DNA from 3 places in the Nocardia sp. NPDC057668 genome. Region 1 is predicted to be linked to each of the others. Evidence: riboswitches for the same ligand, from Rfam matches in the RefSeq annotation. Region 1 holds a riboswitch; each other region holds the start of a gene.
What was found. A riboswitch is a leader RNA that binds a small molecule or an ion and turns the genes downstream of it on or off. The one in region 1 is predicted to bind cobalamin.

Region 1 (3,271 bases):
AGCCCGGAGGTGACCATCGGCGGACGAGGGTCGAACGGAACGGCGTTGCGGTTCACCGTGATTCCGATCTCGTGCAGCAGATCCTCGCCCTGCTGACCGTCGAGCTCGGAGTGCCGCAGATCCACCAGCACCAGGTGCACATCGGTCCCGCCGGTGAGCACGGTGATGCCACGCTCGGTCACATCCGCGCCGCTCAGCCGCTCGGCCAGGATCTTCGCCCCGGACAGGGTGCGCAGCTGGCGATCGGCGAACTCCGCGCCCGCGGCGATCTTGAAGGACACGGCCTTGGCGGCGATGGCGTGCATGAGCGGGCCGCCCTGCTGACCCGGGAAGACCGCGCTGTTCAGCTTCTTCGCGAATTCCTGCTTCGCGAGGATGAGCCCGGAACGCGGCCCGCCGAGGGTCTTGTGCACGGTGGAGGACACGATGTCGGCGTGCGGCACGGGGGAGGGGTGCACGCCCGCGGCGACCAAACCGGCGAAATGCGCCATGTCCACCCACAGGTACGCCCCGACCTCGTCCGCGATCTCGCGGAACGCGGCGAAGTCCTGATGCCGCGGGTAGGCCGACCAGCCCGCCACGATCACCTTGGGCCGCGCCTCGAGCGCGATACCGCGGACCTCGTCCATGTCGATCCGATGGTCCCGCTCGCTGACACCGTACGCGTGCACCTCGTACAGCTTGCCCGAGAAGTTCAGCTTCATGCCGTGCGTGAGATGACCGCCGTGCGCGAGGTTCAGCCCGAGCAGCTTCTCGCCCGGGTTCATCAGCGCCATGAGCACCGCGGCGTTGGCCTGTGCGCCCGAATGCGGCTGGACATTGGCGAATTCGGCCCCGAACAGTTCCTTGGCGCGCTCGCGGGCCAGGGTCTCCACCACGTCGACGTGCTCGCAGCCGCCGTAGTAGCGCCGGCCCGGATAGCCCTCGGCGTACTTGTTGGTGAGCACGCTGCCCTGCGCCTGCAGCACCGCGCGCGGCACGAAGTTCTCCGAGGCGATCATTTCCAGGGTGTCGCGCTCGCGGGCGAGTTCGCCCGCCATGGCGGCGGCGAGCTCGGGATCGAGTTCACCGAGCGATTGCGTATCGACCGATGCCGGACGGGTTTTCGAGGTGGTCACGGGAAGCTCCAGGGTGGCGGTGCGAAGGATCGCCGCCCTATCCGCGCGCACGACCGACGCCCGCGCCCGCCGGGCCGGTGCTGATCGGTGATACGCCCGGTCCACGAGGCGACGACCACCGGATACGGCGTATCCGGTACAGCGGGCAGGTCTTCGGACTCGCGGGCACCGGTCCCCGCGCGGGGTCCACCTACTGGCCGTCGCTTCCCGGACCCGGGTCCAGTGCGTGTGACGGCGGTCGTTCCTGCTCACCGCTGCGGGACAGTCCCGGATTCTCACCGGGTTCCCTCTCACCCGTCGGCGTGACCGCCGCTCGGGCTTCGACACTCGCGATGGGTCAGGGGCTCCGTCGGCCACATCGCAAGCGAACCAGCTGCGCCACCAGGATAGGCATCGGTGATCACGCCCGGGCGCCGGGGGCTTCCGGGTGTCCCGGCTCGCCCGCGCCACCGCGCGCGTAGGTTTCCTCGGGTTCGACCGTGATCACGTCGACCACCGCGACCAGACCGGTGGGGACGACCGCGGCGTCGAAGTGCTCGACGGTGGGGACGAACACCGCGCTCGCGCCCGTGCGGGTCACCGCGACCCGCAGGCGATGCACCCATTCCTGGGTATGGGCGTCGAACACCAGGATTTTGGACAGGTCGTACCCGAGCCGGGCGGCGGCGCTGCGGATCAGGCGCTCGTCCCACGGCTGCCGCACGCCGGAGACGTCCTTGTTCAAGAATCCGAGGGCCTTCGGACTGTCGAACATCACCGGCACCCCCCAACAGCGGCGAAGGGCCGTGGATCCTCGCCGGCGCGCATGCGTTCCATGTCCGATTCCTTCGGTGCGGGAATTCATCGAGTGCGCCTGTCGCGCCGCAGATTCGACAAATCGGACGAACCGCTCCGGCGCTGGTCGCTGTATCCAGCCTGCTCCCGCTACTCCCGGCGGACTCACACAATTTGTGGCAGTCTCGATACCGGGGAACCGCTTGAATCGAGGCCGTGATGAGTGAGGAATCGGCCGGGGTGGGCTCGCGCGTCGCGCAGGGCCGCAAGCTCCGGGGATGGACCCAGGCCCGATTGTCCATGGAGACAGGACTGTCGACCTCGTTGATCAGCGCCGTGGAACAGGGCCGCCGCGCGGCCACCCCGGCCTTCATCGCCGCGAGCGCGAAAGCGCTGCGCACCAGCACCGCCGAACTGCTCGGCCAGCCGTTCGTGCCGACCAGCGTGGAGGACCGGGAGCTGCACGGCGCGATCGCGCTGCTGCGCAACGAACTCGCCGCCTACGACCTGGCCGACTCCGAGATCGAGGTGCGCCCGGTCGCCGCCCTCGCCGCCGCCGCCATCGAGGCCCGCCGCTACCGCCGCGACGCCGCCGCGCCGAAACTGGCCGCGCTGCTGCCCGCCCTGCTCACCGAAACACGAGTTCTGGTGCACCGCAGTCATGGTCACGAGCGCGATCGCGCGTTCGTCGTGCTGGCCGAGCTGTACTACAACGTGCGCAGCCTGGCCCACAAACTCGGCTACATCGACCTGGCCGCCAGCGCCGTCGACCGAATGACGTGGGCCGCCACCGCCAGTGGCGATCCGCTGTGGATCGCGGCCAGTCAGTTCCATCGCGCCAGCCTGCTGACCAACGGCGGCGACTGGAAGACCGCGCTGATCTTCCTGGAGCAGTGCCGCGCCGAACTTGAGGCGGCGTTGCGGGCGGGCGCCGATCGCGACCTCATCGCCTGGGGCGGACTGCATCTGCAATCCGGGCTGGCGGCCGCGCGGGCCGGAAACCGGGATCTGGCCGATTCGCATCTGGCCGAGGCCGAGGCGACGGCCAAGCGCGTCGGGCACGATCGCGACGAGGTCCTGGTATTCGGCCCGACCAATGCCGGCATCTGGTCCGTAGCCCTGGCGGTGGAGTTGATGGATGGCGGAGAAGCGCTGAAAAGAGCTGACGGACTGTACATTCCGCCCGGCACCCCGCGCTCGCGGTCCGGGCACCACTACATCGATCTCGCCCGCGCCTACCTGCTGCACGGCGATCGCGCCATGGTCCTGGACGCGCTGCACACCGCCAAGAACATCTCGCCCTCGCTGACCCGCTACCACCCGATGGTGCACGAGACCATCCGGGTGCTGGCCCGCCAGGATGCCCGCCGCACCGACGG
Region 2 (3,271 bases), 1.5 Mb from region 1:
CGCGGCCTGCAGATCCACCGTTTCGTCCCGGATCGCCAGCGCGACCTGGCGCGCGGTGTCCTCGATCGGCTGATCGTCGCGCACGAACGACCACGCCAGAATCGTCACCGGCCCGGTCAGCATGCCCTTGACCGGCTTGTCGGTGAGCGACTGCGCGTACTCGATCCATTCGACCGTCATCGGCCGGGTGCGGGTGACGTCGCCGAACAGGATCGGCGGGCGCACACAGCGGGTGCCGTAGGACTGCACCCACGCGTTGGCGGTGGAGTGGAAGCCGTGCAGCTGCTCGGCGAAGTACTGCACCATGTCGTTGCGCTCGGGCTCACCGTGCACCAGCACGTCGATGCCCAGCTTCTCCTGCAGCGCGATCACATCGGCGATCTCCGCGCGCATGCGCTCGCGGTACTGCTCCGGGGTGATGTCGCCCTTGACCAGCGCGGCGCGCTCCTTGCGGATCGCCGGGGTCTGCGGGTACGAGCCGATCGTGGTGGTCGGCAGCAGCGGCAGCGGCAGCCGCTCGGCCTGCAGCACCCGGCGCTCGGCCGCGGGGGAGCGGCGGGTCGCCGACTCGCCCAGCGCGGACAGCCGCGCGCGCACGGTGTCGTCGCGCAGGCGCGGATCGGCGGCGCGCGAGGCCAGCGCGGCGCGCGCGGTCGCCAAATCCGCTGCGACGACGGCGGTCCCCTCATGGAGCGCCGTCGCCAGCAGTCGAACCTCGGCGATCTTCTCCGCGCCGAAAGCCAGCCACGACCGCAGCGTGGGGTCGATATCGGATTCCGCGTCCAGCGAATACGGCACGTGCAGCAGCGAACTGGAGGTCGAGACCACCAGCGCGCCGGTGCTGCCCAGCAGCGTGGCCAGGGTGCCCAGCGCCTTGTCCGGGTCCGCCCGCCACACGTTGCGGCCGTCGACCACCCCGGCCACCAGGACCTTGGTTCCGAGGGTGGTCACCGCGGCGACCTCGTCGACGGTCGTACCGGCGACGAAGTCCACGGCGATGCCCTCGACCTCGGTGGAGGCCAGCACCGGAAGTGCCGCGCCCGGGGTGCCGAAGTAGGTCGCCACCAGGATCTTCGGACGGTCCGCCGCGGCGGACAGCTCGCTGTAGACGCGCCCGGCCAGTGCCAGCTCGTCCGCGCTCAGGTCGGTGACCAGCACCGGCTCGTCGAGTTGCACCCAGCCCGCGCCCGCGGTCGCGAGCTGCCGGAGCAGTTCCACGTAGTGCGGCAGCAGCGCGTCGACGCGGGCCAGCGGATCACCCGCGGCGTCCTTGGCCAGCTTCAGGAAGGTCAGCGGCCCGATGACCACCGGGCGCGCGGGCACCCCGAGCTGGATGGCCTCGGCCAGTTCGGTCAGCAGCTTGTCCGGGTGCAGGGAGAACTCGGTCTCGGCGCCCAGCTCCGGAACCAGGTAGTGGTAGTTGGTGTCGAACCACTTGGTCATCTCCAGCGGTTCGACCGTCGCGTTGCCGCGCGCGGCGGCGAAGTACGCGTCCAGCGGATCGTCGATGCCGGCCACCCGGGGCGGCAGCGCACCGAAGAGCACGGCGGTGTCGAGCATCTGGTCGTAGTAGGAGAAGGTGCCGACCGGCACCGAGTCCAACCCGGCCTCGACCGCGGCGGTCAGCTGAGCGGTGCGCAGATCGCGCGCGACGCGCCGCAGCTCGCCGGCGTCGACGCGTCCCGCCCAGTAGGACTCGACGGCCTTCTTGAGTTCACGCTTGGGCCCGATGCGCGGTAGCCCGAGAACCGTTGCGGTGAACGGTGCAGTGCTGGTCACAGGTGTGTCTCCAGTGTTGGAAAGCCACTGGCCACCGCCGCGGGTAGGAATCGAACCCGGGCATCCGAGAGCACGCCGGTACACGGCGTGCGGGAACCGCCGGTCCGTCCACCCAATCCACGAGGCGGAGACCGCCGGATACGGCGTATCCGGCGCATTCGGCAGGTCTTCGGACTCGCGGGCACCGGCCGAATCGGCCGACCTACTGGCCGTCGCTTCCCAGGAGGCTTCCCAGTGCTCATGACGGCGGTCGTTCCTGCATACCGCTGCGGGACAGTCCCGGATTCTCACCGGGTTCCCTCTCACCGAGCCGCCCGAGATCGAGAGGTTCGGCTTCGACGCCGGCCGCGATCGCTGGATCGCACCCGGCGAACCGATTGCCCCGCGAGCATATCGGCACCTCGGGGCCGGTCGGTGCGGGGCGGTCGTTCACTGCCTCGGGTTAGCAAGTCGGCGAATCCGGCGGACCGCGGCGCGCGGACCTCACGATCGGCTATGTGTCCAGGTGATGAACACAAATTCGCAACCGACCGGTATGTGACTGTGAAGATTGCTGCGAACCGTACTTCGATGCTCGTTCGGCTTGCCGGGGCAGGTACCTTAGGCGAATGTTCTCCAAAGTCCTGGTCGCCAACCGCGGCGAGATCGCCATTCGCGCCTTCCGCGCGGCCTACGAACTCGGCATCGGCACCGTCGCGGTATTCCCCTATGAGGACCGCAACTCGGTGCACCGGTTGAAGGCCGACGAGGCCTATCAGATCGGCGAGCCGGGTCATCCGGTGCGCGCGTACCTGTCGATCGAGGAGATCATCAAGGCGGCCAAGACTTCCGGCGCCGACGCGATCTACCCGGGTTACGGTTTTCTTTCCGAGAACCCGGATCTCGCGGCCGCGTGCGCCCGCGAGGGCATCACCTTCATCGGGCCGTCGGCGGAGATCCTCGAATGGACCGGTAACAAGGCCACGGCCATCGCCGCGGCCAAGGCAGCCGGACTGCCCGTGCTGGCCTCGAGCAAGCCGTCCGCGGACGTGGACGAGCTCCTGAAGGCGTCGGAGTCCATGGAGTTCCCGGTCTTCGTCAAGGCCGTGGCCGGCGGCGGCGGGCGCGGCATGCGCCGGGTCGGGGACCCCGCGCAGTTGCGCGAGGCCATCGAAGCGGCTGCGCGCGAAGCGGAGTCGGCGTTCGGCGATCCCACGGTGTTCCTCGAGCAGGCGGTCATCAACCCCCGCCACATCGAGGTGCAGATCCTGGGCGATCAGCAGGGCAACGTCATTCACCTCTACGAGCGCGACTGTTCGCTGCAGCGCCGCCACCAGAAGGTGATCGAGATGGCGCCCGCCCCGAACCTGGATCCCGCATTGCGGGACAAGATCTGCGCCGACGCCGTCGCGTTCGCGAAGCAGATCGGGTACAGCTGCGCGGGCACGGTGGAGTTCCTGCTCGACGAGCGCGGCAACCACGTGTTCATCGAGATGAATCCGCGTATCCAGGT
Region 3 (3,271 bases), 630 kb from region 1:
AAACCCTCTCGCAGATCCACATTCGCGAGTTAGGGTAACCTATTTTATTAGGGTGGGCTAACCCGAAAATCGCGACGGGTACCGCGCGACACGCGAGCAATAGCGGCAGGCTTTCAGCATCTGCGGCCGGTCTCGGAACGTAATCGCTGATCAGCACACACTTACGTAGTAAACGTAGCCTAACCTCATCCGATTTAGGTTAGGCTAGCGTAATGCAGATCTCAGAGCCAGCCGGTTGCCGGGCCCGGTCCGGGTTTCCGGACCCGCCGCCGGTTTCTCAGGCGCTGAGCGGAGCCGCGGTCACGCGGTAGCCGAGATTGGTCAGCACCTCGGTCGTCGCCTTCGCGAAATTGAGCGTGATGAAGTGCAGGCAGGGCGCGCCCTCGTCGATGAGGCGCTGCGCCATCTCGGTCGCGATCTCGATGCCCGCGGCGCGCACCGCGGCCTTGTTCTCTTCCGGACCGTCCCCCGCGGCCCGCCGCAGCCGTGCCAGCACCGCCGGCGGGAGTTCGCGACCGGACAGCTCGACCGCCCGCTGCACGGTGCGCAGGGAGGTGATCGGCATCAGCTCGGGAATGATCGGCTTGGCGCCTTCGATCGGGTCGTGCGCGGCCACCCGGTCGCGCAGGCGCAGGTAGTGCTCGACGTCGAAGAACATCTGGGTGATCGAGTAGTCCGCGCCGGCGCGAAGTTTGGCGGCCAGGTGGGCGGTGTCGGTGGCCAGGTCCGGTGAGCGGTGATGCCCCTGCGGGAACGAGGCCACCCCGACCTTGAAGTCACCGAGGTCGCGCACGATGCGCACCAGTTCCTCGGCGTACGCCACCCCGTCGGGATGACGCTCCCAGGCGCCGAGCGGATCGCCCGGCGGATCGCCGCGCAGCACCAGGATGTTGCGAATGCCGCAGTCGGCGTAGGAGCCGACCAGCGCGCGCAGTTCGGCGATGCTGTGCCCGACCGCGGTCAGGTGCGCCACCGGCAGCAGGGTGGTCTGCTGGGCGAGCTGGCCGGTGATGCGGGCGGTGCGGTCCTTGGTGGAGCCGCCCGCGCCATAGGTCATCGAGACGAAGGCCGGATGCATGCGCTCGAACTCGCGGACCGTGCGCCACAGTCGCGCTTCTCCGGCGGCGTCGCGCGGCGGATTGAATTCCACCGAGAAGGGCACCCGCGCCCCGGAATGGATCCGCAGGCTCTGCACGACCGAGGCGCGAGCGGCCGCGAGCGGCGCGACACGGGCGGTCGGGGCGCAGCCGGGCACGGCTGCGAAAGTGTTGTCCGAGTTCGTCATTGGTGAGCTCCATGGTCAGCATGCCGATGGCCACCTCATTGCGAGTGCACGCTGAAGGAGCCCATTGCGCGGCGTCGTGCGACGCCCGGTCCCGCTCGGCGTGCCACCCGATCCACGAGGCGACAACCGCCGGATACGACGTATCCAGCGCAACGGCAGGTCTTCGGACTCGTGGGCATCGACCCGTGACCCGGGTCGGCCCCGGTGCTCGTGCCGGGGCTGGTCCTATCGGCCATCGCTTCCCAGGCATCGCGCCCAGTGCGGAATGACGGCTGTCGTTCCCACTCACCGCTGCGGGACAGTCCCGGATTTCCACCGGGTTCCCTCTCACCCGGGCGGCACGCGAACGCACCACCGGGCTTCGACGCCTTCGGACGGATCAGGGGCTCCTCGATACCGCCTCCGGCGAACCAGCTGCGCAGGCGAATATAGCGAAGTGGTACCGCCGCCGACAACCACACCCCCTCCCCCGCGCGCTCCGGCGCGCCGCGAGCGCGTGTCGCGGGGACGCCGCGCCCGGTCCGCCGCGTAGTCTGCGTCCGGTCCGAAGCCGCTGATCAGACCACTGGAGAAGGCGTGAATTGGGAAGCGTGGCAGGAGAGTTGGGATCGGCAGCAGGAGTTGTACATGCCCGATCGCGAGGAGCGATTCCGGGTGATGCTGGATCTGGTCGAGGCGAGCGCCGGGAAGGCGCCGCGGGTGCTGGATCTGGCTTGCGGGACCGGCACCATCACCCGGCGGCTGTTCGCCCGGCTGCCCGAGTCGAGTTCGGTTGCGGTGGATCGGGATCCGACGCTGCTGGCGATGGCGCGCGGGTCCTTCGCCGATGATCCGCGCGTCAGTTTCGTCGTGGCGGACCTGGAAGATCCGGCGTGGTCGAGTGCGCTGACCGCCGAGCCGTTCGACGTCATCGCGACCGCGACCGCCACGCACTGGATGCAGCCCGACGACCTGGCCAGGCTCTACCGGGACCTGCCGGCGCTGCTGCGCCCGGGCGGGCTGTTCCTCAACGCCGACCACATGCCCGATCCGCGGACCCCGCTGCTGAACGCGCTGGACGAGCGGATTCAGCGCGGGCATCAGGAGCGGGTGCGGGCCGAGGGCGTGCCGGACTGGGAACAGTGGTGGGCCGGAATCGCCGATGATCCGCGGCTGAGCAACGAGCTGGCCGCCAGTCGCGCCATTCTCGACAACCGGCCGCGGGGCGTGCCGCAGACCCTGGACTGGCATCTCGACCACGTCTGGGCGGCGGGGTTCGCCGAAGCCGGGGTCGCGTGGCGCTCGATCACCGACGCGGTGCTCGTGGGCGTGCGCTGAGGCGCGCGGCCGCAGCGGTTTCCGTGCGCGCCTCCCCCGAATTCGTTACCGCGCAATTACGGTTTCCTCACTGTTAGCTCGCGGTGTCTACATCGCGGTGTGCACCCGTTCACATCGAAGGCACGAACGGCATCGAATCGCGCCTTTGCCAGCAAACTTCCAGGACACGCCCGCCGTTCTGTTCATCAGGACAGCGGCGGATCCCGGAGTTAGTATTCCGTCCCGTCGGTAACCCCCAATTTGCCTAATTGAAGGCGGTTTTCATGACAAGTACCGTGCCGCAACCGGTGGCACTGGGCGACGAGGCTGCTCGGACACTCGCCAATGCCACCAAGACCGTTCCGCAGATGGAGTCCATCACCCCGCGGTGGCTGGTCCATCTGCTGAGCTGGGTGCCGGTGGAAGCCGGCATCTACCGGCGCAACCGGGTGACGCACGAGCAGACCGTCGACATCAAGTGCGACAACTACGACGAGTCCCCGCTGCCGGAGACCTTCATCGACTACGAGAAGGATCCGCGCGAGTATCGGCTCAAGGCCGTGCACACGATCCTCGACGTGCACACCCGGGTCTCGGACCTGTATTCCAGCCCGCACGACCAGATCTCCCAGCAGCTGCGCCTGACCATCGAGGCCATCAAGGAGCATCAGGAAGGCGAGCTGATCAACA

Region 2: it holds a riboswitch for cobalamin, as region 1 does, so the genes downstream of both, metE (5-methyltetrahydropteroyltriglutamate--homocysteine S-methyltransferase) here and glyA (serine hydroxymethyltransferase) in region 1, are expected to answer to the same signal.
Region 3: it holds a riboswitch for cobalamin, as region 1 does, so the genes downstream of both, ACFVBH_RS05660 (methylenetetrahydrofolate reductase) here and glyA (serine hydroxymethyltransferase) in region 1, are expected to answer to the same signal.

What each region holds. Positions count from the first base shown of each region.
Region 1 is NZ_JBHVIC010000001.1:576,558-579,828, reverse strand. Features, by position in the region: gene glyA (serine hydroxymethyltransferase) at 1-1,118, opposite strand, end outside; cobalamin riboswitch at 1,245-1,444, opposite strand; gene ACFVBH_RS02725 (hypothetical protein) at 1,519-1,872, opposite strand; gene ACFVBH_RS02720 (helix-turn-helix domain-containing protein) at 2,112-3,271, shown strand, end outside.
Region 2 is NZ_JBHVIC010000001.1:2,103,086-2,106,356, reverse strand. Features, by position in the region: gene metE (5-methyltetrahydropteroyltriglutamate--homocysteine S-methyltransferase) at 1-1,779, opposite strand, end outside; cobalamin riboswitch at 1,922-2,119, opposite strand; gene ACFVBH_RS09695 (pyruvate carboxylase) at 2,388-3,271, shown strand, end outside.
Region 3 is NZ_JBHVIC010000001.1:1,208,175-1,211,445, forward strand. Features, by position in the region: gene ACFVBH_RS05660 (methylenetetrahydrofolate reductase) at 278-1,285, opposite strand; cobalamin riboswitch at 1,422-1,656, opposite strand; gene ACFVBH_RS05665 (class I SAM-dependent methyltransferase) at 1,862-2,602, shown strand; gene ACFVBH_RS05670 (family 2A encapsulin nanocompartment shell protein) at 2,866-3,271, shown strand, end outside.